DNA from 2 places in the Mycobacterium sp. NTMscope_MAC_12 genome. Region 2 is predicted to be linked to the other one. Evidence: riboswitches for the same ligand, from Rfam matches in the RefSeq annotation. Region 2 holds a riboswitch; the other holds the start of a gene.
What was found. A riboswitch is a leader RNA that binds a small molecule or an ion and turns the genes downstream of it on or off. The one in region 2 is predicted to bind magnesium.
Positions count from the first base shown of each region.

Region 1: another riboswitch for magnesium. It lies ahead of AC0KS4_RS24135 (hypothetical protein); the one in region 2 lies ahead of AC0KS4_RS14250 (Rv1535 family protein).

Region 1 is NZ_CDRJYY010000001.1:5,190,356-5,204,649, forward strand. It holds gene AC0KS4_RS24125 (NADP-dependent oxidoreductase) at 1-607, shown strand, start outside; gene AC0KS4_RS24130 (NRAMP family divalent metal transporter) at 599-2,401, opposite strand; gene AC0KS4_RS24135 (hypothetical protein) at 2,473-2,688, opposite strand; M-box (ykoK) riboswitch at 2,938-3,121, opposite strand; gene AC0KS4_RS24140 (O-methyltransferase) at 3,398-4,057, shown strand; gene AC0KS4_RS24145 (acyltransferase family protein) at 4,077-6,071, opposite strand; gene AC0KS4_RS24150 (aldehyde dehydrogenase family protein) at 6,305-7,741, opposite strand; gene AC0KS4_RS24155 (thiamine pyrophosphate-binding protein) at 7,770-9,482, opposite strand; gene AC0KS4_RS24160 (CaiB/BaiF CoA transferase family protein) at 9,479-10,678, opposite strand; gene AC0KS4_RS24165 (SDR family NAD(P)-dependent oxidoreductase) at 10,692-11,642, opposite strand; gene AC0KS4_RS24170 (flavin-containing monooxygenase) at 11,639-13,486, opposite strand; gene AC0KS4_RS24175 (aromatic ring-hydroxylating oxygenase subunit alpha) at 13,483-14,294, opposite strand, start outside.
Region 2 is NZ_CDRJYY010000001.1:3,114,560-3,128,853, reverse strand. It holds gene AC0KS4_RS14265 (non-ribosomal peptide synthetase) at 1-8,457, shown strand, start outside; gene AC0KS4_RS14260 (carboxymuconolactone decarboxylase family protein) at 8,580-9,149, shown strand; gene AC0KS4_RS14255 (NAD(P)H-dependent flavin oxidoreductase) at 9,225-10,349, shown strand; M-box (ykoK) riboswitch at 10,430-10,613, shown strand; gene AC0KS4_RS14250 (Rv1535 family protein) at 10,901-11,143, shown strand; gene ileS (isoleucine--tRNA ligase) at 11,420-14,294, shown strand, end outside.

The DNA.
Region 1 (14,294 bases), 2.1 Mb from region 2:
GATCCGCAAACCTCCTCAACTCGGTTGGGAGGCAGCGGGTTCGCTCTACGTGGCGGGCGTGACGGCGTACGCGGCGGTGCGTGCGGTTGCGCCCCAACCGGGTGAGACGGTCGCCGTGTCGGCCGCCGCCGGCGGGGTGGGCAGCCTGGTGGTGCAGCTTCTGGTGCTCCGCGAGGCGCGCGTCCTCGGCATCGCGGGCCCCGGCAACGCCGACTGGCTGCGCGCGCACGGCGTCGTCCCGATCGCCTACGGTGACGGGCTCGCCGAGCGGCTGCGCGACGCGGCGCCGGACGGAATCGACGCGTTCATCGATCTGTTCGGCCCGGACTACGTCCAGCTCGCCATGGACCTCGGCGTGGCGCCGCAGCGGATCGACACCATCATCGCCTTCCAGAAGGCCGACGAGGTGGGCGCCAAGACCGAGGGCAGCATGGACGCCTCGACACCCGAAGTGCTCGCCGAAATGGCCGGCCTGATCGTCTCCGGCGCCATCGAGTTCGACGTCGCCGCAACCTATCCGCTGGACCGGGTCGCCGACGCGTTCGCCGAACTCGAGCAACGGCACACCCACGGGAAAATCGTTCTGCTGCCTACCGGCTCACAATGACGAGACCGGCTCGATGACCCCGGCCTGCACGATTTTGATGATGACGAACGCGACGGCCACCACGAGATAGCCGCGCAGCGTGAGCAACCCCGCCCGGCGCGACGGCGACATCGCCGGCCTGTCGAGCAGGGCCAGGTTCGGGGTTTGCCAGCCGGCCCGGTCCTGGCGGCGCACGGCCCGCCGTTCGGCGCGGGTGAGCGATGCGGCGTCGTCGAGTTCGTCGACCTGCTCGGGGTCGAGACCACCTCCGAGGGTGCGCACGATGGCTTCCGCCTCGGCCAGGCTGCGATGCCGCCGGCCGACGATGATCATCACCGCACCGCCGACGATGCCGATCACGGCGCCGACACCGAGCCCGATCTCGATGGTGGCCGTGGACAGGTCCGGGAAGAACGTCGTCGCCGTCAACGCCAGCGACAACAGCACCAGGCACCACACGATGCTCCACGCAATGATGTTCTGCCGCACCGTGTTCACCCACGGCCCCAGCACCGCGCGGTCATTGCACAGCAAGACCAGAAAGACGGTCGCCGAGGGGAGCAGCACGCCGGCGAGCGCCTGCACGCCCTGGGTCACCAGCCCCAGGATGTGGTCGGGGCTGAACGAGACGGCCGCCGACACCGCGAGCAGCGCCGCGTAGCCACCGTAGAACACCGGCGCCTCGCTGATCTTCCAATGCAACGAGTGCCGCTTGCCCATGGCGTCACCGACGGCATAGGTGGTCGCCAGGCCGACGGCGTTGGCGCCGATCAGCGACGCGTCGAGCAGGATGATCGCAAACAGCGCCCCCACCGTGCCGCCCAGATGCCGGGACAACCCGGCGGCGACCGCGCCCGCGTCGGTGAAGTGGCCGGCATCGGCGGTGCCCGCCAATCCGAACGCCGTCACCGCCATCAACGCCGTCGCCCCGACCATGACCACGACGATCCCGATCACCAAATCGGCTCGCCCGTAAGGGATCCAGCGCGCGGTGATGCGCTTGTCGACCACGTTGGACTGCTGGAAGAACAGCTGCCACGGCGCGACCGTCGTTCCCACGATCGCGACCACCAGCAGCAGCACGGTCGAGTTCAGCCCACCGGGGAATTGCGGAATCAGGCCGGCCGCAGTCGCTTTCGGGGCCGGGTGCGCCAGCAGCACCATCGGGATGATCAGCACGTTGACCGCGATCAGCAGGAACATCAACCGCTCCCAGCGGCGAAACGACCCCCCGGCCACGACGGCGAACAGCAGCACCGCGGCGGCCGGGACGGCGACGAACTTCGGGCAGCCCAGGAAACCGAGAGCCAGTGACACACCGATGAATTCGGTGACGATCGTCAGGGCGTTCAAGACCAACAGGTCACCGACGCTGAAGGCGCCCCAGAACTTTCCGAACCGTTCGAAGATCAAGCGCGCGTGACCCACCCGGGCGACGGCGCCCAGCCGCAGCACCATTTCCTGGTTCACGTACAGCACCGGAATCATCAGTGCCAGCGTCCACAGCAGGCCCATCCCGTAGTCCTGGCCGGCCTGGGCGTAGGTCGCGACGCCACCGGCGTCGTTGTCGCCGACCATCACGATCAGGCCGGGACCGCTGATGACCGCCAGTGTCTTCAGCCGCCGCCAGCGGCCGTTCGTGGTGCCCCCGGTGCCGTCGCGCCCGATGCGGCCGAACGCGCCGACGATGTCGCCGACGTGCGCGGTGTCCAGCACCGTCGGCCCCTGCTCCTCGGCGTGCGGGGTCTCCACCGCGGCGGCCGAGCGGCCGAAAATAAGGCTGCGGCGGCCGCCGCGGGTGTGGATCGAAGTCATCTGATCCTCGCTGTACGAATCGTTCTCACCTCGCGGTGAGGAATGCGGATGCGCCCGATGCGGGGAACGGATCACCAGTGGTTGTCGGGGCGGCCCGACACGTGTCCGCCCAGCGAGGCGGTGACCACGGCGATCGGCATCCGCGAAACGTACAGGTTGGCCCGCTCCTGGGGGGTCAGGTTGGCCCGCAGGTGCAACTTGTCGGCCAGCAACCGGCCCGCGCGCAGCATCGACCGGCCGCGTCCCCTGGGGGCGGCGGAAAAACGGTGCGTAACAACAAAAGCCATGATCTTCTCCTGCCAGAGGTCCGATCGGCGTCGACACCGTCCGTGGAACGTGTCAGCCGCGCAGGACCGGAAGGAAGGTCAGGCGGCGGAAGGAATGCCGGAGCCGGATCGGGACAAAACGAATTTTGGATGCGGACTATCGCCGGGACTCATCTCGCCCTCACCTCCTCACGGCCGGGACACACGCGGGTGTCATCACATTCACCTGAACGAGAGAGGCACGAATGACCGACGGCACCAACGCCGCCGGTCGCACCCCTCTCGTCGGAGCTTCGGCACTGCACGGCGTATCCGGACGGAGCCGATGGTCGTCCAGAAGCCACTTGGGCTCAACCCTTGGGTCCGGGAAGAGCTGTCCTGACCCGGGGCGTCTCTCGACGTTCGGGGTCAGTGGCCTGTATCCATGCAGACGCCTCACCTACCGAGGTGCTTGCGGAGTCCATAGTGGCACCGCGGCCCGGGCTCGTCAAACTCATTTGCGCTGAGCGTGGCGCCGCCGTCGCGCCCCCAGCGCCCACCCGGGCTGCCTCGGTTCGATTGCCCGCTCCTCACTCGCGCCGTTCCGGCGCTCACCGTCGCCGCCCTCGGTTCGATCGCCCGCTCCTCACTCGCGCCGTTCCGGCGCTCACCGTCGCCGGGCCCGGTTCGATCGCCCGCTCCTCACTCGCGCCGTTCCGGCGCTCACCGTCGCCGGGCTACGCTCGGCGACATGACCACAACCCTGCAGGATCCGCGGGTCGCATCGGCGCTCGACCGCATGTACGCCGAGTCGAAGAACCAGATGTCGCTCTTGCGCGAGCGGCGTGGCACCTTCGATCAGCCGATGACCGCCCAGGAGCGCGCCGACGCGATGAGCGAGTTCTACATCCCGGTGACGCCCGAAGCCGGCCGGCTGCTGTATTCGCTGGTCCGCGCCACCCGCCCGGCGACCGTCGTCGAATTCGGGATGTCGTTCGGGATTTCCGCCGTTCACCTGGCCGCCGCGGTGCGTGACAACGGGAGCGGCCGGGTGGTGACCACCGAGCTCAGCGCCACCAAGATCGCCGCCGCGAAGCAGACCTTCGCCGAGACGGGCTTGGACGATGTGATCACGATCCTGGAGGGCGACGCCTTGAGCACGCTGGAAAGCCTGGACGGGGCGATCGATTTTCTGCTGCTCGACGGTTGGAAAGACTTGTACCTGCCCGTGATCGAGCTGCTCGAGCCCCGCCTGTCCACGGGTGCGTTGGTCATCGCCGACAACGCCAGCTCGGCCGACATGGCCCCGTATCTCGACCGGGTGCGCGACCAGGACAACGGCTACGTCAGCTTCAACTTCCAGGTTCGCGACAGCGACAGCATGGAGATCAGCTGCCGCACAGGCACTTAGGAGAATTGCCTGCGCGGCGCTACCGCAGCGATTCCTCGAGCCACGGCGTCAGCCACTTCACCCCTTCCGGGGTCAGGTGCACACCGTCGCTGCGCACCTTGATGCCGTCGACCTTGGCGGTGTAGACGCCGTCGGGGCACAGCTTCTTGTTCAGGTCGAGGATCGCGACGTTCGGGTGATGGCTGACGGTCTTGCGCAACATGGTGTTCCACAGGTTGACCCGGTCCGGCTGGTCCTCGGGATACAGCCGGCCGTCCGGCTTCTCACCGCCGCGGCTGTACGGCACGGTCGCGACCACCACCCGCACACCGGTGGAACCGGCGATAGTCAGCGCCCGCTCGAGTTCGCCGTTGAGGTAGGCGTCGAAGGTCGGGTCGCCGATGTGGGTCCACTGGCCCTCGTTGACGCGATCCACGGTTTCCCAGCGGCCGATGATCAGCAGCGCGACATCGGGCTGGTCCTGGCTGACCTGCCTCGCCCATCGAATCGGCCAGCCGTCGCACTCGGATCGCTGCTCCAGCGTCTGACCCACATACCGGTACGGCGTGCCGCGCACCAGGCTGCACCCGATGACGGTGTGGTCGAGGAAGGCGAATCCCGGCGTCGGCGGGAGGTAGTGCATCCACGTCCACCCGATCGAATCACCGAACACCGAGACGGTGAACGGCCGATTGGGATCCCGGGGCCGGCTTTCTCCCGGCGGCGACGGCGAGACCGCCGCGACCGCCGAGACACCGGGCGGCAGGCCCACCTCACGCAGTCCCGGCCCGGTTCCCACCGGAACCACCAACAGCGTCACCGCCGCGGCGCTGGCCACGGTCGCCGCCGCCAACGGCAGCAGCGGCACCCGCGAAGGGCGCCAGCGCCGGATGGGCTGCTCGAGCACCCAATACGACGCCGCGGCCACCGCCACCGTGGCGGCGCACCGCGCGGCGAACAGCGGCAGCCCGGCCCACCCGGTGCGTTCGCCGTTGAGCGCCAAGAAGATCGGCCAGTGCCACAGGTAGATGCCATACGAGATGGTCCCGAGCCACACCAGCGGCGGCAACGCGAGCGCGCGGGCGACGACGCCGCGCTGCTCCAGGCCGACCGGGGCGATGACGAGGACGGCCGCGATCGCGACGCCGATCAGCAGGCCGTGGCGGAATTCGCCGCTGGCGCCGGTGGCGTAGTGGGTCGCCGCCGCCAGCCCCGCCACACCCAGCAGCGGCAGGATCCGGGCGGCGCGCCGCGCCCACCGGGTGCGGATCATGCACCAGCCGCGGTTCATCGACTGCCAGTCCCGTACCAGCAGGGCGGCGGCCGCCGCACCGACCAGCAGCGCCTGCGCGCGGGTGTCGGTGCCGAAGTAGATCCGGTCGCGGGTGCCGTCGGAGGCCATGACGATGGCGAGCGCCGCGGACGCCAGCGTCCCGAGGGTGGCGATGACAAACGTCGCGAAGCGCACCCCGCCGACGGTGGCCCGGGTGAAGCGGCGCCTCGCGCGTGCGGCCAGCGCCAGCGCGACCGCGATCAGCAGCAGCGGCCAGACGAAGTAGTACTGCTCCTCCACCCCGAGCGACCAGGTGTGCTGCAGCGGCGACGGCGGCGCCCCCTGGGTGAAGTAGTCGGTCTTCTGGGCGACGAACCGCCAGTTCGCCATCCACACGAACGCCGCGATGGCGTCGTCGCGCAGGCCGGTGAGCGACCGCTCGGGTAGCAGCTGCCGGGCCGCCGCCACGGTGAGCACCATCAACACCAGCGCCGGCAGCAGCCGCCGCGCGCGCCGGATCCAGAAGCCGGTGAGCTCGATGCGGCCGGTGCGTCCCAGCTCGTCGAGCAGCAGCGAGGTGATCAGGAATCCGCTGAGAACGAAGAAGACGTCGACGCCGATGAATCCGCCGCTGACGCCGGGGATTCCTCCGTGCCCGATGAGCACCAGCGCGACGGCGATCGCGCGCAGGCCGTCGAGCGCCGGGATTCCGCTGCGCCGCTCGGGGCGGTCCCAGACGGCCAGCCGGCCAACCCGGCGCACGGGGGCGACCCATCGGGGCCGACTACGACGAGCCGGTGCGGGGTGAGACCCGCCCGGCTCGGTGCTCGCCGTCAACGCGCCGTGACTACCATCCCGCCCGGCGCCATGGTTGATGCCGATACGTCGCTGCCCCTCCTCGTGAACGGAGCCAGCTTAAGGGTGGACGCGCGGGATTCCGCGGAGGACACGCAACGGTTTTCGGCCGTGGTGCGTTCGGATTTCGGTGCGGCGGGCTATCGGGCGGCCTTGTCGGGCGCGTAGCCGAGGGTGCTCTTGACCTCCAGGTATTCGTGGAAGCCGAACTCGCTCCATTCGCGGCCATTGCCGCTGCGCTTGTAGCCGCCGAACGGCGCGTTCATGTCGAATGCGTGGTTGATCGTCACCCATCCCGCGCGGATCCTGCGGGCAACTTCGCGTGCCGTGTCGAGGTCGGCCCCGGAGACATAGCCGGCGAGACCGTACTCGGTGTCGTTGGCGATCTCGACGGCCTGGTCGAGGTCGTCATAGCCGAGGATGCACAGCACCGGCCCGAAGATCTCCTCGCGCGCGATCGTCATGTCGTTGGTGACGTGCGCGAAAACGGTCGGCTTGACGTAGTACCCCGTGTCCAGCCCCGCCGGCCGGCCCGGGCCGCCCGCGACCACGGTCGCGCCCTCGTCGATGCCCTGCTGAATCAGGCGCTGCACCTTCTCGAACTGCGTCTTCGACGCCACCGGCCCGATCGCCGTCGCGTCGCCGGGGGTGCCCACCTGGACCTGCTCGGCTACCTCACGCGCGAGGTTAATCGCCTCGGCCATCCGTGAATTCGGCACCAGCATGCGCGACGGCGCGTTACAGCTCTGCCCCGAGTTGGGCATCATGTTGGCGACGCCGGCCCGCACGCCGTCGGCGAAGCCACCGTCGTCGAGGACGATGTTGGGGCTCTTCCCGCCGAGCTCCTGGGTCACCCGCTTCACCGTGGGGGCGGCGTTCTTGGCGACCTCGATGCCGGCGCGCGTGGACCCGGTGAACGACACCATGTCGATGTCGGGGTGGCTCGCCAGGGCCGCGCCGACGCCCGGGCCGTCGCCGTTGACCAGGTTGAACACCCCGGCCGGCACGCCGGCGGCGGCCAGGATCTCGGTGAAGATGTAGGGCGAATAAGGCGCGACCTCAGAGGGTTTCAGCACGACGGTGCAGCCGGTCGCCAGCGCCGGGTACACCTTGACGGCGACCTGGTTGATCGGCCAGTTCCACGGCGTGATCAAGCCGCAGACACCGATCGGCTCCTTGGCGATCAGGGTCTCCCCTTTGTGTTCGGAGAACGGGAAGTTCTTCAGCACGTCGATGGCCGTCGTGAGGTGGCCGATGCCGAGGAAGACCTGCGGGCCCGCGGCCAGTGAGGGCGGCGCGCCGATCTCCTCGGTGACCGCCTCGGCGAGATCGTCCGCGCGCTTCTGGTATTCGGCGAGGATGGCCTGCAACAAGTCCAGGCGCTGTTCCCGGGTGCTCTGCGACCAGCCGGCAAAGGCGCGCCGGGCGGCCTGAACCGCCACGTCGACGTCGGCCGCCGATCCCAACGAGATCTTTCCGGAAACCTGCTCGGTCGCCGGGTTTTCCACCTCGAAGGCGTTGGGCCGCACCGGGTCGACCCACTGTCCGTCGATGTAGAACTTCAGGTATTCGCGCATAGCTTGCACTCTTCCTTAGTTGCGACGCTTACTGGGTGCCTTCTGCGTACCAGGTGCGGAATCGGTCGTACTTGGGCATCTCCTCGGAGTTGGCCTTCGGGTCGATGCACACATGCACCACACCGACCTTGCCGCTGGCGTAGGCGCGCGCGATGGCCGGTCCGATCTCGGATTCCTTCTCGACGAACTCGCCGTGGCAGCCGAAGCCCTCCGCGATCTTGTCCATCCGGACGTCCTTGCTCCAGTGCACGCCGGGCTGCGGTGAGGGCTGCTCAAACGTGCGCTTGTAGACGCCCACTTCCAGGCCCCACTGGTGGTCGACGCCCACCACGCACACCAGCGGAAGATGCTGCCGCGCAGCCGTTTCCAGCTCGGCGATGTGGAAGAGGAAAGCCGAGTCGCTGGTCAGCAGCATGACGGGGCGCTTGCCGCCCTCGGCGACGGATGCCCCGACCGCGTAGGGCAGGCCGGTGCCGAGGTGGCCGAAGTTCTGGTTCCAGATCACGTCGCGCGGTTTGGCCTGCGAGTAGGTCCACTGAAAGATGACGGTCGCGCCGCCGTCGCGGACCATGATGGCGTCGTCGAGTTCGTTGAACGCCTTGGTGGCCTCGACGACGTAGCGCGCTGGGTGAATCGGCGAACGACCCGACGGCGCAGTCTCGGCGAGCTGAGCGAGCTCCTCGGCGTCGGCCTTGACCAACTTCTCGAGTTTGGCCGACGGGGTGCGCGGCGTGTCGCGGAGCGCGTCGACGAGCTGCGGCACGACGCCGCGCAGATCGCCCACCAGCGGCACGTCGAACTGGCGGTTGACGCCGATGGCGGCCGGGTCCTGCTCGACGTACACCCATTTGCGGTTCGCATCGTTGCCCGCCCAATGCTGGGTCCGGCCGTAGTGCATCGGCTCACCGAGTTCGGTCCCCAGCGCGACGCACAGGTCGGATTCCTCGACGGCCTCGTTGGCGGCCGGCGAGAACAAGTAGGGGAATGTCCGCTCCTGCAGACCCGGGATGTACGACGTACCCCCGGAGGTCTGGATGACAGGGCAGGCCATCAACTCGGCGAGCTCCTTCACCGCCGGACCGGTGCGCGACGTGTGCACGCCGTGGCCCACCAACAGAATCGGGCTCTTCGCTTCGCGAATCAGCTTCGCGGCCTTGGCGATCTCCGGGGCCCCCGCGCCCTGGTTGACGAGGCGATACCGATGGGGCGGCAGCGGATCGGCCACGTCGAGCTCTTCGAGGATGACGTGCGACGGGTATTCGACGTAGGCCGGGCCGGGGGTGCCGGACATGGCCTGGCGGATCGCCTCGTGGATGATCTCGTCGGTCTGATCGGCGTACTCGATGGACGCGCTGTACTTGACGGACGGGGCGAAAAGCGGCTCCTGGCGGACGAATTGGATGCGTCCGCGCCGGACCCGGCGTTCGGTGATGCGGGCGCGCTGGCCGCCGAGGAAGATCACCGGCGAGTTCTCCACGAGTGCGCACTGGATCGCTCCGGCCATGTTGGCCATGCCCGGGCCGAGCGTGCCGATGCACAGGCCGGGCTTGCCGGTCATCCGCGACGCCGCCTCGGCCATGAAGCCCGCGCTCAGTTCATGATGCGGCGCGACCACGGACCACCCGCGCGCGTCGGCCTCGGCGAACATGTGCACGAAGTTCGGGTCAGGGATCCCGAAGATCGTGTTCACGCCCTCGGCCTCGAACAGGTCGAGGATGCGCTTGTACACCGGCACGGTCATCGTTGAAGTTCCTTTCCGTCGCGAGCAGACGCAAAATCGTGCTCTGGCGGTGTGTTTCGTGCGATTCTGTGTCTGCTCGCGCTGATTTCGGCGAGCACTTCGGAGGTGTGGGCGCCGAGTTCGGGCGCCGGGCCCGCGACGCGGCCGGGCGTCTGGGAGAACCAGGTGGGTACGCCCGGGAAGCGCACCGGTCCGTGCGGGGTGTCCACGGTCTCGAACATGCCGACCGCGTTGAGATGCGGATCGTCGAACAGCGCGCCCGGCGTGTTCAGCGGCGCGGCGGGTATCTCGAGTTCGCGCAGAAGCTTCAACCACTCCGCGGTGGAACGCTCTTTCATCGTCTCGGCCACCAGCCCGTAGACGGTGTCGATCTCGCGGGCACGCTGTTCCAGCGTCGCGTACAGCTCGCTGGCCCAGGGCGGCCGCACGGCGTTCATGAAGGCGTTCCAGTGCTTGTCGTTGTAGATCAGCGCGGCGATGTGGCCGTCGCTGGTGCGGTACGGGCGGCGGTTGGGGGCCACGGTGCGCGGATACACCGCGGGCCCCAGCGGGGGATCGAACAGGGCGCCGTTGGCATGCTCGACGAGCATGAACGACGCCATGGTCTCGAACATGGCGACCTCGACCTCTTGTCCCTGCCCGGTGCGCTCGCGGTGGAACAACGCCATGGTGGTGGCGTACAGCGCCGTCAGTCCGGCGATCTTGTCGGCCATGATGGTGCCGACGTAGTCGGCCTCGCCGGTCAATTGCTGTTGCACCGCCGGGAGGCCGCATTCGGCCTGGATCGTGTCGTCGTAAGCGGGGCGATCGCGATCGGGTCCGCGTCGCCCGTATCCGTAGCAATTGGTGTAGACGACTTGGGGATTGATCGCGGCGACGTCGTCGTAGCCGAAGCCGAGCTTGGCGATCGCCTTGGCGCGCATCGAGTGGATGAACACGTCGGCGGTCTCGACCAGCGCGCGTAGCGCCCGCGTTCCGGCGTCGGTCTGCAGGTCCAGCACGATGCTGCGCTTGCCGCGGTTGACGTTGACGAACACCCCGCTCATGCCCGGCGCCGGGCCCACCGAGATGTAGCGGGTGTTATCGCCTTGGGGCGGTTCGACTTTGATCACGTCGGCGCCCATGTCGGCCATGATCTGGGTGCAGTAGGGCCCCATCACCATCGCGGTGAGATCGATCACGCGCAGGCCGGCCATCGGGCCCGAGGGGCTAGCCATGGAGCGCTCCTTGATCGTTTGACCTCTGCGCCAGCTCGAAGCTGTAGCGGATGTGCTGGTCGTGTCCATCCGGGACGACCGGGAAGATCGTCGGCGCCTCGACGTAGCGGATCGCGTCCAGATGGTTGCCGACGTCCTCGATCGTCCACGATGACCGGCACACGCCGGGGCTCTCCGCGACGACCGCTCGGGCCACGCGGCCCGCCAGCGCGATGAACAGTTCGCCGGTCACCGAGCAGGACTCGTGCGCGAGCCAGCCCACCACGGGCGCAACGAGTTCCGGTCCCATCGGCGGGTAGGCGGTCGTGTCGATGCCTTCCGCCATGCGCGTCACCGCCGCCGGCACGATCACGTTGCAGCGCACGCCCTCGGCGGCGCCCTCGAGCGCGGCGACGTTGGACAACCCGATCACACCCGCCTTGGCGGCCGCGTAGTTCGCCACGTCGTGGTTTCCGTACAGCCCGCCGATCGACGACGTCAGCACGATGCGGCCGTAGCCCGCGCCGCACATCAGCGGAAACGCCGGGCGCACAACGTTGAACGCGCCGCGCAGGTGTACGTCGAGCACGGCGTCGAAGTCCTCGTAGCTCATCTCCTTCAGGGAGGCTCGACGGACGTTGCCGGCGTTGTGCACCAGGATGTCGATGCGGCCATAGTGCTCGAGCGCGGTCGCGATGATCGCGGCGCCGCCGTCGGCGGTCGCGACCGACGCGCTGCACGCGACGGCCTGTCCCCCGGCCGCGGTGATCTCGGCGACGACCTGCTCGGCGGGACCGGCGTCGACCCCGTCGCCGTCGAGGGCGCCGCCGACGTCGTTGACGACCACCTGCGCCCCGCGTGCGGCCAGCAGTTGCGCGTAGGCGCGACCCAAGCCGCGGCCGGCTCCGGTCACCACGGCGACGCGGTCGTCGAATCGTAATTGCGCTGCAGGGATTTCGGTCAAGCGCCGAGCACCAACCCGTCCAGGTCGCCCTTGCCCCGCCACGCCCGCAGCAGGTCCTCGAAGGCGTAAAAGCCGGGGCCGTACGGTTCGCCCAGGTGTGACCGGATGCCCTCTCCCCCGCCGCCGCCTTCGTTGTTGTAGTAGCCGGGCGTGCACTGGGCGTCGAACGCCGAATTGTCCACCGCGGTTTCCCGGATCGTCGCGCACCACTGCTCCTGCGCCGCCGCGCTGGGCTCCACGGTGGTCGCCCCCCGCTTCAACGCCTCGGCGATGATGAAGGCGATGTGCTCACCCTGCAGCTCGTAGTTGGCGGCGATATTGGCGGAGATGCCGACCTGGGTGAAACCGGTATAGAACTGGTTCGGGAATCCGCGGCTGGTCATCCCGTGCAGCGTCTTGTAGCCGTCGCGCCAGTAGTCGAACAGCGACAGCCCGTCGCGTCCCTCGATCGTCTCCATGGAATAGCGCCGGCTGATCTCGGTGGTGATCTCGAAGCCGCTGGCATAAATGATGCAGTCGACCTCGTACTCGACGCCGCCCGCGACCAAGCCCTTTTCGGTGATCCGTTCCACGCCTTTGGAATCGGAGACGTCGACGAGGGTGACGTTGGGGCGGTTGAACATCGGCAGGTACTCGTCGTTGGACAGCGGCCGCTTGCACAGGAACCGGTAGTAGGGCTTGAGCGCCTCGGCGGTCTGCGCGTCCTCGACGATCACGTCGATGCGGCGGCGCAGCCGCTCCATCAACCTGTAATCCTCTTCTTCGCGGATCGCCATGAACTGCTCGGGGGTCATCGACGCGGGGTCGGCCAGCGCGAGCACCCGGGCCGCGGTGTTGCGCCCGAGCTCGGTCCAGAAGTCGCACACCAGATCCGGCTGACCCAGCGCCATGCCTTCGAACGTCCAGGAGTGGAAGTTGCGTTGCCGTTCGCGCTGCCAGCCCGGCTGCAACGACTTTGCCCACTCCGGGTCGGTTGGTGCGTTGTTGCGTTCGTCGACGGTCGAAGGGGTGCGCTGAAAGACGTAGAGGTGCTGGGCGTCTCGGGCCAGGAACGGGACGATCTGGATCGCGGTGGCGCCGGTGCCGATCACGGCGACCCGCTTGTCGGCGAGCCTGTGCAGGTTGCCGCCGCTGTCCCCGCCGGTGTAGTCGTAGTCCCATCGCGACGAGTGGAACGCGTGGCCCTTGAAGTCCTTGATCCCCGGAATGCCGGGCAATTTCGGCCGGTGGAAGGGTCCCGACGCCAGCACCACGAACCGGGCGCGGATGTCGTCGTCCCGGTTGGTTCCGATCCGCCACCGCTTGATCTCCTCGTCCCAGCGCAGGTCGCGCACCTGGGTGGAGAAGATCGCCGAATCGTAGAGGCCGAAGTGTTTGCCGATGTTGCGGCAGTGCTGGTAGATCTCGGCACCGTCGGCGAACTTCTTCGACGGCATGAAGTCGAGCTCTTCGAGAAGCGGGATGTAGCAGTAGGATTCGTTGTCGCATTGGATGCCCGGATACCGATTCCAGTACCAGACGCCGCCGAAGTCGCCCCCGAGCTCGATCACGCGTACGTCGTCGACGCCCGCCTTCTTCAGATGGGCCGCCGACAGCAGGCCCCCGAAGCCACCGCCCAGGACCGCGACGTCGATATCCTCGCAAATCGGGTCGCGCGGCGTGGCCGGGGTGTAGGGATCGACCTCGTAGTAGCCGGCGAAATCGTCTTCCAACTCGATGTACTGCTTGGAACCTTCTTTGCGCAGCCGCTTTTCGCGCTCCAGGCGGTACTTCTCGCGCAGCGCGGCGATGTCGACGTCATCGGGCGTCTGGGTGGGCCCGCAGTTGTCCAGGTGCATGGTCATGCCGATGGGGACTCCTTGTGCGAAAGTTCCTGGGGCTCACCGACGCCCATGTATCTCGACAGTTGGTAGTGCAGGTTGACCGTGCTGCGTTCGCGGTACGGATTGGGCTTGGTGCCGCCGAAGCCGAGCGACTTCATGCCCTGTTGCACGGCGGCCATGTTGGAGAAGTCCTGCGGCAGGACCGACCGCCACCGGGGGTCGCCGACCGGCGTGTACTCCCACTCGGTCTGGGGCTCTTGGCCTTTCGGGTACAGCTCGAAGACCGACACCTCGAAGAGGCACTTGTCGGGGTTGTAGCTGGGGTGCGGCCGCGCGCCGTAGCACAGCGCGCTGGTCAGGCCCTGCCCGATCTGGAAGTTCGGAAAGATCTGCCACGCGGTGCCGGCCTGCCCGAGGATGTCGGCGGGAATCGTCGGCCACACCACGCCACGGGCCTCGTCGTCGCGGCGCGCCGACGCCAGCCAGTGCTCGAGGACCTTGTCGGCCGGCGTCCCCTCGGGCAGCTCGTCGACGAGTCGCTTGGCGGCGTTCACCAGCGTCTGGGTGGTGGTGGCGTTGGTTTCCTCCATCGTGTACACCTGCATCTCCGCGGTGGACACCCGCGGGTCGGCGCCGATGCCGAGGCGGATCTTGGACTTGGTGGCCTCCATGTCCTCTGGAGCGTCGTAGCCGATGTTGCTATGTCTGCCTTGGGCTTTCGCCCACCCCTTGAACTCGCCGAACTTGTTGAACTCGGGATGCGTGGTGTAGACGTGGTAGGTCTCGTTGAAGGCCTCCAGCGCGACCTTCCAGTTGCAGTCGAAGGACA
Region 2 (14,294 bases):
CGGCCGGTACCCGCCGGCGCGATCGGCGAGCTGTACGTGGCGGGGCGCGGCGTCGCGGTCGGGTATGCGCGCCGCGCCGGTTTGACGGCATCGCGGTTCGTGGCCTGCCCGTTCGGTGCGGCCGGTGCGCGCATGTACCGCACCGGCGACCTGGTGCGCTGGGGACCCAACGGCAAGCTGCACTACGTCACCCGCGCCGACCACCAGGTCAAAATTCGTGGCCACCGCATCGAACTGGGCGAAATCCACACGGCGCTGGCCGAATTGGACGGGGCCGGGCAGGTCGCCGTGATCGCCCGCGAGGACCAGCCCGGCGATAAGCGGCTCGTCGGCTACATCACCGGCACCGCCGACCCCGCCGGGCTCCGCACCCTGCTGGCCGAACGGCTACCCGGCCACATGGTGCCGGCCGCGGTGGTGGCGATCGAGGCATTGCCGCTGACACCCAACGGCAAGCTCGACACCGGCGCCCTGCCGGCACCCGAATACACCGCCGGTCGGTATCGGGCCCCGTCCACGCCCACCGAGGAGATCTTGGCGGACATCTATGCCCAGGTGCTGGGCCTCGAACGGGTCGGCGTGGACGACTCCTTCTTCGACCTGGGCGGGGATTCGCTGTCGGCGATGCGGGTGATCGCGGCGATCAACACCGGCCTCGACGCGCGCCTCGGCGTCCGAACGCTGTTCGAAGCGCCCACGATTGGTCAGCTGGCCGCGCGCGTCAGCGCGGGCGGCGCCCGCCGCGCCGGCGTGGTGGCAGCCGAGCGGCCGGCGGTGGTGCCGCTGTCGTTCGCTCAATCGCGGCTGTGGTTCATCGATCAGCTGCACGGGCCGTCGCCGGTGTACAACATGGCGGCGGCGTTGCGCCTCACCGGACGCCTGGACGTCGGCGCGCTGGGCGCCGCGCTGCGCGACGTGGTGGCGCGGCACGAGACTCTGCGGACGGTGTTCGCCGCCACCGAGGGCATACCGCAGCAGGTGGTGCTGCCGCCCGACCGGGCCGACGTCACATGGCAGACCGTCGACGCCACCGACTGGTCACCGGCCCGACTGGAGGGCGCCATCGGCGACGCGGCCCGGCACACCTTCGAGCTTGCGACCGAAATCCCGTTGCGGGCAATGCTTTTCCGGGTGGGCGACGAGGAGCACGTGCTGGTGGCCGTGGTGCACCACATCGCCGCCGACGGCTGGTCGCTGACCCCGCTCGTCCGCGACCTGGCCCTCGCCTATGCCAGCCGGACGGCCGGGGACGCCCCGGGCTGGGAGCCGCTGCCGGTGCAGTACGTCGACTACACGCTGTGGCAGCGCGCCCAGTTCGGCGATCTGGAAGACCCGGACAGCCCCATCGCCGCCCAGCTGGCGTACTGGGAGGAGGCGCTGGCCGGACTGCCCGAACGGCTGGAGCTGCCCACCGACCGCCCGTACCCCGTGGTGGCCGACTACCGCGGCGCCAGCGTGGCCGTGGATTGGCCCGCGGAGTTGCAGCAACGCGTGCGGGCGGTGGCGAGCGCACACAACGCGACGAGCTTCATGGTGGTGCAGGCCGCCCTCGCCGTCCTGCTGGCCAAGGTCAGCGCGAGTTCCGATGTGGCCGTGGGCTTCCCGATCGCCGGTCGGCGCGACCCCGCCCTCGACGACGTCGTCGGCTTCTTCGTCAACACCCTGGTGCTGCGCGTCGACCTCGGCGGTGACCCCTCGACGACCGAACTACTGGCCCGGGTGCGCCAACGCAGCCTGGCCGCCTACGAACATCAGGATGTGCCGTTCGAGGTCCTCGTCGAACGGCTCAACCCCACCCGCAGCCTCGCGCACCATCCGCTGGTGCAGGTCATGCTGGCCTGGCAGAACGACGAACCCACCGACCTGAGCCTCGGCGATGTGCGCGTCACCGCACTGCCGGTCGACACCCGCACCGCCCGTACCGACTTGGCCTGGTCGCTGGCCGAACGGTGGACCGCCGAGGGCCGACCGGCCGGCATCGGCGGCGCCGTGGAATTCCGCACCGACGTCTTCGACACCGCCACCGTCGAAGCGCTGATCACCCGCCTGCATCGGGTCCTGACGGCCATGACCGCCGACCCCGCCCGGCGGCTGTCGTCGATCGACGTGCTCGGCGCCGACGAGCACGCCCGCCTCGACGCGATCGGCAACCGCGCGGCGCTGGATGGCCCGTCGCGCCCGCCGGTGTCCATCCCCGCGCTGTTCGCCGCCCAAGTCGCGCGTAGCCCCCAGGCGGTGGCGCTGACCGCCACGGACCGCTCGATGACCTACCGCGAACTCGACGTCTCCGCAAACCGACTGGCGCACTTGCTCCTTGAGCGGGGCGCCGGGCCGGGGCAGTGCGTGGCGGTGCTGATGGAACGCTCGGCCGCCGCGGTCACCGCGATCGTGGCGGTCCTGAAGACGGGGGCCGCCTACCTGCCGATCGACCCGGCGACACCGGACGCCCGGCTCGCGTTCATGCTGACCGACGCCGCACCGATCGCCGCCATCACCACCACGGACCTTCGAGACCGGCTGGACGGGTTCGACGGAGCGGTCATCGACGCCGACGAACCCGCCGTGCACACCCGGCCCGCCACCGCCCTCCCGGCCCCGGACCACGAGAACATCGCCTACGTCATCTACACCTCCGGCACGACCGGCACCCCCAAGGGCGTGGCGGTCACCCACCACAACGTCACCCAGCTGCTCGGCTCGTTGCGCGAGATTGTGGCGCCGGCGACATGGAGCCAGTGCCATTCGCTGGCCTTCGACTTCTCGGTGTGGGAGATCTTCGGCGCGCTGCTGGGCGGCGCGCGGCTGTTGATCGTGCCCGACGAGGTGGTGCGCTCGCCGGAAGACCTGCACGCCTTGCTGATTGCCGAGAACGTCAGCGTCCTGAGCCAGACCCCGTCGGCGTTCTCGGCGCTGCAGAGCGCGGACCGCGCCCAGTCGGGCCCACGGCTCAACGTCCAGACCCTCGTGTTCGGCGGCGAAGCGCTGATTCCGCAGCGGCTGGCGAAATGGCTCGACAACCATCCCGGACGCCCGCGCGTGATCAACATGTACGGCATCACCGAGACGACGGTGCACGCCTCCTACCGGGAAATCGTCGACAGCGACGTCGACGCGACCGCGAGCCCCATCGGAATGCCGTTGGCGCATCTGGGATTTTTCGTGCTGGACGCGTGGCTGCGGCCGGTGCCCGCCGGCGTGACGGGCGAGCTGTACATCGCCGGCTCCGGCGTGGCCGCGGGATACCTCGGCCGGGCCGGTCTTACGGCGTCGCGGTTCGTGGCCTGTCCGTTCGGCGCGGCCGGCGCGCGCATGTATCGCACCGGGGACCTGGTGCGTTGGAGCCCGGGCGGGCAGCTGCACTATCTCGGTCGCGCCGACGAACAGGTCAAGATCCGGGGCTACCGCATCGAGCTCGGCGAGATCCAGTCGGCGCTCACCGAATTGGACGGCGTCAAGCAGGCGGCGGTCGTCGCCCGCGAGGACCGGCCCGGCGACCGGCGGCTCGTCGGCTACGTCACCGGCACCGCCGACCCGGTCGACATCCGCGACCGGCTGACCGAGCGGCTGCCGGCCTACATGGTCCCGGCCACGGTGCTCGCCGTCGACGCAATGCCGTTGACGCCCAACGGGAAACTCGACACCCGCGCGCTGCCCGCGCCCGACTACTCGCGCTGGTCCCAGGGCTCCGATCAGTACCGCGCCCCGACCACCGCCGTCGAGCAGGCGCTGGCCGCCATCTACGCCCACGTCCTGGGCGTCGAGGGTGTCGGGATCGACGACTCCTTCTTCGACCTCGGTGGGGATTCACTGTCGGCCATGCGGCTGGTCGCGGAGGTCAACGCCGGCCTCGACGTCCACCTCGGCGTGCGAGCGTTGTTCGAAGCGCCCACCATTCGCCGATTGGCGGCACGCCTGGGTACCGACGGCGGCGGACGCGCACCGCTGGTGGCCGGCGAGCGGCCGGAGATGGTGCCCCTGTCGTTCGCCCAGTCACGGTTGTGGTTCATCGGCCAATTGCACGGGCCCTCACCAGTGCACAACATGGCGATCGCCTTGCGGCTCGACGGGCGCCTCGACGCCGAGGCGTTCGGCGCGGCGCTGGCCGACGTGATGGCCCGCCACGAGAGCCTGCGGACGATGTTCCCGGCGCGCGAGGGAATACCGCGGCAGCTGGTCGTCGGCGTGGACGAGGCCGATTGCGGCTGGCAGATCAGCGACGCGCGCGGGTGGTCGACTGCCCGGCTGGGCAACGCCGTCGAGACCCTGGTGGGTCACCGGTTCGACCTGGCCACCGAAATTCCGTTGCGGGCAATGCTTTTCCGGGTGAGCGAAGACGAACACCTACTGGTGGCCGTGGTGCACCACATCGCCGCCGACGGGTGGTCGCTCACCCCGCTGGTCCGCGACCTGGGGGAGGCCTACGCCAGCCGCTCGGCCGGGTGCGCCCCGGACTGGGCGCCGCTGCCGGTGCAGTACGTCGACTACACGCTGTGGCAGCGCGCTCAGTTCGGCGAACTCCAGGATCCGCACAGCCTGATCGCCGGGCAGGTGCGGTATTGGGAACACACCCTGGCGGGTATGCCCGAGCGGCTCGAATTGCCCACGGACCGGCCCTATCCGTTGGTGGCCGATTTCCGCGGCGCCAGCGTGGCCGTGGATTGGCCCGCGGAGTTGCAGCAGCGCGTGCGCGCGGTGGCCAACGCGCACAACGCGACGAGCTTCATGGTGGTGCAGGCCGCGCTGGCGGTGCTGCTGGCCAAGATCAGCGCGAGTTCCGATGTGGCCGTGGGCTTCCCGATCGCCGGGCGGCGTGACCCGGCCCTCGACGATGTCGTCGGCTTCTTCGTCAACACCCTGGTGCTGCGCGTCGACCTGGCCGGTGACCCCAGCATCGCCGAGGTGCTGGCCCACGTCCGCGCGCGCAGCCTGGCCGCCTACGAGCATCAGGACGTGCCGTTCGAGGTCCTCGTCGAACGGCTCAACCCCACCCGCAACCTCGCGCACCACCCGCTGGTGCAGGTCATGCTCGCCTGGCAGAACACCGACTCCGCCGACCTGAGCCTCGGCGATGTGCGCGTCACCCCGCTGCCGGTCGACACCCGCACCGCCCGCATGGATCTCGCGTGGTCGCTGGCCGAGCGCTGGAGCGCCGACGGCCGGCCCGAGGGGATCGGCGGCGCCGTGGAATTCCGCACCGACGTCTTCGACACCGAGACCATCGAAGCGCTGGTCACCCGCCTGCATCGCGTGCTGACGGCCATCACGGACGACCCCACCCGGCGGTTGTCGTCGATCGACGTGCTCGGCGCCGACGAGCACGCCCGCCTCGCTGCGATCGGCAACCGGGCGGCGCTGGATGGCCCGTCGCGCCCGGCGGTGTCGATCCCGGCGGTGTTCGCCGAGCACGTCGCGCGCACCCCCGAAGCGGTGGCCATCACCCACGGTGCGGATTCGTGGACCTACCGCGAACTCGACGAGGCCGCAAACCAGTTGGCGCACTTGTTGCTTGACCACGGAGCGGGGCCGGGGCAGTGCGTGGCGCTGCTCGCCGAGCGCTCGGCGCGGGCCGTCGTCGCGATCCTCGCGGTGCTCAAAACCGGGGCCGCGTACGTCCCGATCGACCCGGGCCTGCCCGCCGCCCGGATCGACTTCATGCTCGCCGACGCCGCACCGGCGGCGGTGATCACCACCGCCGAACACCGCTCGCGCCTCGACGATTTCGCCGTGCTCGTCATCGACCTCGATGACCCGGCGATCCAGCACCGGCCCACCACGCCGTTGCCGGCGCCGGCGCCGCACCACCTCGCCTACACGATCTACACCTCGGGCACCACCGGAGTCCCCAAGGGCGTGGCCGTCACCCATCGCAACGCCACGCAACTGTTCGCCTCCCTGGGCGCGTCCGGTCTGCCCGCGGGGCCCGGGCGGGTGTGGAGCCACTGCCATTCCCTGGCCTTCGACTTCTCGGTGTGGGAGATCTTCGGCGCGCTGCTGCACGGCGGGCGGGTGCTCGTCGTACCCGACGAGGTCGTGCGCTCCCCGAAAGACCTGCACGCCTTGCTCGTTGCCGAAGGCGTCGACATGCTGACCCAGACGCCGTCCGAGGTGGCGATGCTCTCACCGCGGGGCCTGGACTCGGCGGTGCTGGCGGTCGCGGGTGAGGCCTGCCCGGTCGAGGTGGTGCAGCGGTGGGCGTCCGGGCGGGTGATGGTCAACGTCTACGGCCCCACCGAGATCACGATCGTCGCGGCCGTCAGCGCCCCGCTCACACCGGGACCCGACGCGCCGCCGATCGGTTCGCCGGTGTCCGGGGCCGCGTTGTTCGTGCTCGACGGATGCCTGCAGCCGGTGCCTGCGGGCGTGGTCGGCGAGCTGTACGTGGCCGGTGGCGGCGTGTCGGCCGGCTACCTGGGCCGGCCCGGTTTGACCGCGTCGCGGTTTGTCGCGTGTCCGTTCGGTGGGGACGGGGCGCGCATGTATCGCACCGGGGACCTGGCGTGGTGGGGCTCCGACGGGCAGCTGCGCTACGTCGGTCGCGCCGACGAGCAGGTCAAGATCCGCGGGTATCGCATCGAACTCGGCGAAATCCAGGCCGCGCTGGCCGCACTGGACGGGGTCGAGCAGGCGCTGGTGATCGCCCGCGAGGACCGCCCCGGCGACAAACGGCTGGTCGGCTACATCACCGGCACCGCCAACCCCCCCGAGCTGCGCACCCAGCTGGCCGAGCGCCTGCCCGCCTACATGGTGCCGGCCGCGGTGGTCGTGCTCGACGCGCTGCCGCTGACGCCCGGCGGCAAACTCGACACCCGCGCCCTGCCCGCCCCCGACTACCAGGGCGGCGACGACTACCTCGCGCCGGCCACCGCGGTCGAGGAGATCCTGGCCTGGCTCTACGCCCAGGTGCTGGGTCTGGAGCGGGTAGGGGTGCAGGAGTCGTTCTTCGACCTGGGCGGGGATTCCCTGTCGGCCATGCGCCTGGTCGCCGCGATCTACAACGCCCTCGACATCCACCTGCCCGTCCGCGCCGTCTTCGAGGCGCCGTCGGTGCGCAGCCTGAGCCAGCAGCTCAACCGCGATCCCGGTGCGGCGGAAGGCCATCGGGCCGACTTCGCCTCGGTGCACGGCCGCGACGCCACCGAGGTGTACGCCTGCGACCTCACGCTGGACAAGTTCATCGACGCCCCGACGCTGGCCGCCGCGCCGGCGCTGCCGGGCCCGAGCTCCGAGGTGCGCACGGTCCTGTTGACCGGGGCCACCGGCTTCCTCGGTCGTTACCTGGTGCTGCAATGGCTCGAACGGCTGGAACTGGCCGACGGCAAGCTGATCTGCCTGGTGCGGGCCACCTCCGACGAGGACGCGCGGCGCCGGCTCGAGAGGACCTTCGACCCCCCGGGTTGTGCGGGCGACCCCGCCCTGCGGCGCTATTTCGACGAACTCGCCGCCGACCACCTCGAGGTCATCGCCGGCGACAAGGGCCAGGCCAACCTCGGCCTGGACGAACAGACGTGGCAGCGGCTGGCCGACACCGTCGACCTGATCGTCGACTCCGCGGCCGTGGTCAACGGCGTGCTGCCCTACAGCGAGCTGTTCGCCCCCAACGTCGCGGGCACCGCCGAGCTGATCCGGCTGGCGCTCACCACCAAACTCAAGCCGTACACGTATGTCTCGACGGCCAACGTGGGCGACCAGATCGAGCCGTCGGCGTTCACCGAGGACGCCGACGTCCGCGTCGCCGGCCCGATCCGCACGATCGACGGCAGCTACGGCAACGGCTACGGCAACAGCAAGTGGGCCGGCGAGGTGCTGCTGCGCGAGGCCCACGACCTGTGCGCGCTGCCCGTCGGGGTGTTTCGCTGCGACATGATCCTGGCCGACACCACCTACGCGGGCCAGCTCAACCTGTCGGACATGTTCACCCGGCTGCTGTTCAGCGTCGTCGCCAGCGGCGTCGCGCCGGCCTCGTTCTACAAGCTCGACTCCCGCGGCAACCGGCAACGCGCGCACTTCGACGCCCTGCCCGTCGAGTTCGTCGCCGAGTCGATCACCACGCTGGGCGCCCAGGTGGGCCGCGAATCCGCGGCGGGGTTCGAGACCTACCACGTGATGAACCCGCACGACGACGGCATCGGGCTCGACGAGTACGTCGACTGGGTGATCGAGGCCGGCTACCCGATCGAGCGGGTCGACGACTTCGGGGAGTGGCTGCACCGGATGGAAACCGCGCTGCGCGCCCTGCCGGAGCGCCAGCGCCACCAGTCGGTGCTGCAGCTGTTGCAGTTGCGCAACGCGCAGCACGTGCCGCCGGCCGACCCGGCGCGCGGCTGCCTGGGGCCGACCGAGCGCTTCCGGGCCGCGGTGCAGGAAGCCAAAATCGGCCCCGACAACGACATCCCGCACATCAGCGCGGCGGTGATCGTCAAATACGTGACCGACCTGCAGCTGCTCGGTCTGCTCTGAAACACCTTGGCCGGTAGCGTGTTTCGCTGCCGCGGCCCGAAGCCGTCGTCGCCGCCCGTCCCGCTGGCTACCATGACCGGTAGACCGCGACGGTCCCGCCGCAGGAGAGGAGTGCTCATCCGATGACAACAGCGCGCCTGCCCAAACTGCCACTGGACGAAGCCAAAGCCGCCGCGGACGAAGCGGCCGTCCCCAATTACATGGCCGAACTGAGCATCTTCCAAGTGCTGCTCAACCATCCGCCGCTGGCGCGCGCCATCAACGACCTGCTCGCCACCATGCTCTGGCACGGCGCCCTCGACGCGCGGCTGCGCGAGCTGGTGATCATGAGGATCGGCTGGCTGACCGCCTGCGACTACGAATGGACGCAGCACTGGCGCGTCGCGTCCCGGCTCGGCGTCCCGGGCGACGACCTGCTCGGCGTGCGAGAGTGGCGGAACCACTCGGGGTTTGGGCCCACCGAGCGGGCCGTGCTGGCGGCCACCGACGACGTGGTGCGCGACGGCGCGGTCAGCGCCGCGAGCTGGGCGGCATGCGAGCGCGAATTCAACGGCGACACAACGGTTCTCGTCGAACTTGTCACGGTCATCGGCGCGTGGCGCATGGTCTCGTCCATCCTGCAGAGCCTCGAGGTGCCGCTGGAGGAGGGTGTGTCGAGCTGGCCTCCGGACGGCCGCCCGCCCGGGTCGTAGGGCCGCCGCCCCGGCGTGAATTGCTCAGGGCCGTAAGCGATTGACTTATCAAGGGAGAACTCTTAGCGTCGGGCAATGAGAACCAGGGTCGCCGAGATGCTCGGTGTCGAATTCCCGATCTGCGCCTTCAGCCATTGCCGCGACGTGGTGGCCGCGGTGACGAATGCGGGCGGGTTCGGCGTCCTGGGTGCCACCGCGCACAGCCCGGCGCGGCTGCGCAGCGAGTTGACCTGGATCGAGGAGCAGACCGGCGGCAAGCCCTACGGGGTCGACCTGCTGCTGCCGCCCAAATACGTCGGCGCCGAGCGGGGCGGGATCGACCCCGCCCAGACCCGGACTCTGCTGCCCGACGAGCACCGCGCGTTCGTCGACAACCTGCTGGCCCGCTACGGGGTGACGGCGCCCGCCGGGGAAGCCCGCGCGTCCGCGGGCGGTTTGAACATCTCGCCCAAGAGCTACCAGCCGCTGCTCGACGTGGCCTTCGCGCACAACATCCGGCTGATCGCCAGCGCGCTCGGCCCGCCCCCGGCGGACCTCGTCGAACGCGCCCACGACCAGGACGTGCTGGTGGCCGCGTTGGCCGGCACCACCCGCCACGCGCAGCGGCATGCCGCCGCCGGCGTCGACCTGATCGTCGCGCAGGGCACCGAGGCCGGCGGCCACACCGGCGAGGTGGCGACCATGGTGCTGGTGCCGGAGGTCGTCGACGCCGTCGCGCCGGTGCCCGTGCTCGCCGCCGGCGGGATCGCCCGCGGCCGCCAGATTGCGGCGGCGCTGGCTTTGGGCGCCGAGGGCGTGTGGTGCGGGTCGGTCTGGCTGACCACTGAGGAGGCCGAGACGGTGCCCGTGGTCAAGGAGAAGTTCCTGGCCGCCACGTCCTCGGACACGGTGCGGTCGCGCTCGATGACCGGCAAGCCGGCGCGGATGCTGCGCACCGCCTGGACCGAGGAGTGGGACCGCCCGGAGAACCCGGACCCGCTGGGCATGCCGTTGCAGACCGCGCTGATCACCGAGCCGCAGGTGCGCATCAACTCCGCGGCCGCCCACGACGGCGCCAAGGCGCGTGAGCTGGCGACTTACTTCGTCGGGCAGGTGGTGGGCTCGCTCGATCGGGTCCGCCCGACGCGCTCGGTGGTACTCGACATGGTCGACGAGTTCATCGACACGATCGGCCGGCTCGACGGCCTGGTCGAGAAGTGACCCGGCCGGTCGGTAACGAATCGCGGACACGCTATCCAGGGATTTGACCGCGTCAGACCGCTCGTGCATTATCGGTCGGGTAAGCACCTCGTTAGGTGAGGCGTCTACACGAATACAGGCCACTGACCCCGAACGTCGAAAGACGCCCCGGGTCAGGACAGCTCCTCCCGGCTTAAGGGTTGAGCCCAGGTGGCTTCCGGTTTGGATTGTTTTCCAGCCAGGACACGTCGTGTGGTGCCGAAGCTCTGACGAGAGGGGTGCGGATCTCCGGCGGTCGTCGGATTCTGCTCCTTTTGCTGCGCCTAGATCGCATGCGACCCCGCATGCGTCGCGACCGCGAGGAGGTGAGGGACACATGAGTTCTAGCGATAGTCCGGATCGAAGTCCGAACCCTGTTTCGTCCCGATCCGTTCTCCGGCGCGACCTTCTCGGCTGAGTCGTCGCACACGCTAAGTGCTTATCCGCCAAGCGTTCTGAGATCGGAACCGACCCGGGACGGGACACGTCAGTCCTTTTTGGTCCCCGTTGGCATTCTCCTCTAGGAGTCGATCATGACCGCAGCTCTCTACGACGAAGTCGTCACCGTCGCGCCCGCCCGCACCCTGACGGTGGTTCCCGACGTCACCGAAATCCAGGTTCCCGAGCCCGTGGAAGAGCCGCGCCGCAGCGATTACCCGCTCTTCGGCCCGGGCGGCGACCCGCTGGTCAACGGGGCCTGCCGGTTGCTGAGCATTCCGCTGCGGCACGTGTACGCGGCGCTGTGGCGGGTGGGTGTGCTCGAGGTTCGGGCCTGACAGTCCGACCGCGAGACTGTAACTGCCGACGGGTTCACTCGGCGTTTGCGTCGGTAGTTGCAGTCTCGCGATAAGATTTACTGGCGTCGATCCGGCCATCACCGGGGAGCCTTCGGAAGAACAGCCGACCGGCTCAGTAGAACCGAACGGGTAGGCCCGTCACAGCCTTTTCAATGAGCGGCCGCGCGAAAGCGCGGCAAGCGGGGTGGTACCGCGGCGCTCGCGCAGCCAGCGCGTCGTCGTCCCCAGGCCTGAGACTGGCACAGGAGACGACGTTTGACCGAGCACACATACCCGAAGCCGGCCGGCGGGGCGCCCGACTTCCCGGCCCTCGAGCTCGAGGTGCTGGACTACTGGGCCCGCGACGACACCTTCCGCGCCAGCATCGCCCGCCGCGACGGCGCCGAAGAATATGTGTTCTACGACGGGCCGCCGTTCGCCAACGGCCTGCCGCATTACGGGCACCTGCTCACCGGTTACGTCAAGGACATCGTCCCGCGATACCGCACCATGCGCGGCTACAAGGTGGAGCGCCGGTTCGGCTGGGACACCCACGGCCTGCCGGCCGAACTCGAGGTCGAGCGCCAGTTGGGCATCACCGACAAGTCCCAGATCGATGACATGGGCATCGCCGCCTTCAACGACGCCTGCCGCGCCTCGGTGCTGCGCTACACCGACGAGTGGCGGGCCTACGTCACCCGCCAGGCGCGCTGGGTCGATTTCGACAACGACTACAAGACGCTGGACCTGCCGTATATGGAGTCGGTGATCTGGGCGTTCAAACAGCTCTGGGACAAAGGCCTGGCCTACGAGGGCTACCGGGTGTTGCCCTATTGCTGGCGCGACGAAACCCCACTGTCCAACCACGAATTGCGGATGGACGACGACGTCTACCAGAGCCGGCAGGACCCCGCGCTCACCGTCGGCTTCCGGGTGGTGGGCGGCGACCTGGACGGGGCTTTCTTGTTGGTCTGGACGACCACGCCGTGGACCCTGCCGTCCAACCTCGCCGTCGCGGTCAATCCCGACGTGACGTACGTCGAGGTGCGTTCCGAGGGCAGGCGTTTCGTGCTGGCCGAGGCCCGGCTGGCCGCCTACGCGCGCGAGCTGGGTAACGAGCCCGAGGTGCTCAGTACTTTTCGGGGTGCCGACCTGCTCGGCACGCGGTACCTGCCGCCGTTCCCGTATTTCTCGGACACCCCCAACGCATTTCGGGTCCTGCCGGGCGAGTTCGTCACCACCGAGGACGGCACCGGCATCGTGCACATGGCGCCGGCCTACGGCGAGGACGACATGGTCGTCGCGGACGCCGCCGGCATCGCCGCGGTCACCCCGGTCGATTCCAAGGGACGTTTCGACGCCACCGTCCCGGATTACCAGGGGCAGCACGTCTTTGACGCCAACCCGCACATCATCCGCGACCTGAAGAACGGCAGCGGTCCCGCCGCGGCCAACGGGGCGGTGCTGCTGCGCCACGAAACCTACGAGCACCCCTACCCGCACTGCTGGCGGTGCCGCAATCCGCTGATCTACCGGGCGGTGTCGTCGTGGTTCGTCGCCGTCACCGAATTCCGCGACCGCATGGTGGAACTCAACCAGCAGATCACCTGGTACCCCGAGCACGTCAAGGACGGCCAGTTCGGGAAGTGGCTGCAGGGCGCCCGCGACTGGTCGATCTCGCGAAACCGTTACTGGGGCACCCCGATTCCGGTGTGGAAGTCCGACGATCCCGCCTACCCTCGCATCGACGTGTACGGCAGCCTCGACGAGCTGGAGCGCGACTTCGGGGTGCGGCCCACCAACCTGCACCGGCCCTTCATCGACGAGCTGACGCGGCCCAATCCCGACGACCCGACCGGGCGTTCGGTGATGCGGCGTATTCCCGACGTGCTCGACGTGTGGTTCGACTCCGGGTCGATGCCCTACGCCCAGGTGCACTACCCGTTCGAGAACTCCGACTGGTTCGACACGCACTACCCGGGCGACTTCATCGTCGAGTACATCGGGCAGACCCGCGGCTGGTTCTACACGTTGCACGTGCTGGCCACCGCGCTGTTCGACCGGCCCTCCTTCAAAACCTGTGTGGCCCACGGCATCGTGCTGGGCTCCGACGGCCAGAAGATGAGCAAGTCGCTGCGCAACTATCCCGACGTGTCCGAGGTGTTCGACCGCGACGGCTCCGACGCCATGCGCTGGTTCCTGATGGCCTCGCCGATCCTGCGCGGCGGCAACCTCATCGTCACCGAGCAAGCCATCCGCGAGGGCGTGCGCCAGGTGCTGCTGCCGTTGTGGAACGCCTACAGCTTCCTCGCGCTCTACGCGCCGAAAGTCGGTACCTGGCGCACCGATTCGACCCAGGTGCTGGACCGCTACATCCTGGCCAAGCTCGCCGAACTGCGCGACGACCTGACCCGCGAGATGGACCGATGTGACATCTCGCGCGCCTGCGAGCAGCTGCGCCAATTCACCGAGGCGTTGACGAACTGGTATGTGCGACGGTCGCGTTCGCGGTTCTGGACCGAGGACGTCGACGCCATCGACACCCTGCACACCGTGCTGGAGGTGACGGCGCGGCTGGCCGCGCCGCTGCTGCCCTCGGTGACCGAGGTCGTCTGGCGCGGCCTAACTTCTGAGCGGTCGGTGCACCTGACCGATTGGCCGCAGGCGGGGGAGGTGCCTGCCGACCCGGACCTGGTCGCCGCGATGGATCAGGTTCGCGACGTGTGCTCGGCCGCCTCGTCGTTGCGCAAGGCCAAGAAGCTGCGGGTGCGGTTGCCGCTTCCGAAACTGACTGTGGCCGTGGAGAATCCGCATCGTCTGGAGCCGTTCGCCGACCTGATCGCCGACGAGCTCAACGTCAAGAGCGTCGAGCTGACCGACGCGATCGACACCTACGGCCGGTTCGAGCTCACCGTCAACGCGCGGGTGGCCGGGCCGCGGCTGGGCAAGGATGTGCAGGCCGCGATCAAGGCGGTCAAGGCGGGGGAGGGCGTCGTCAACGACGACGGCACCCTGACCGCCGGCCCCGCGGTGCTGCAGCCCGGCGAATACAGCTCGCGGCTGGTCGCCGCCGACCCGGAATTCACCGCGGCCCTGCCCGACGGCGCGGGCCTGGTGGTGCTGGACGGCACCGTCACACCGGAACTCGAAG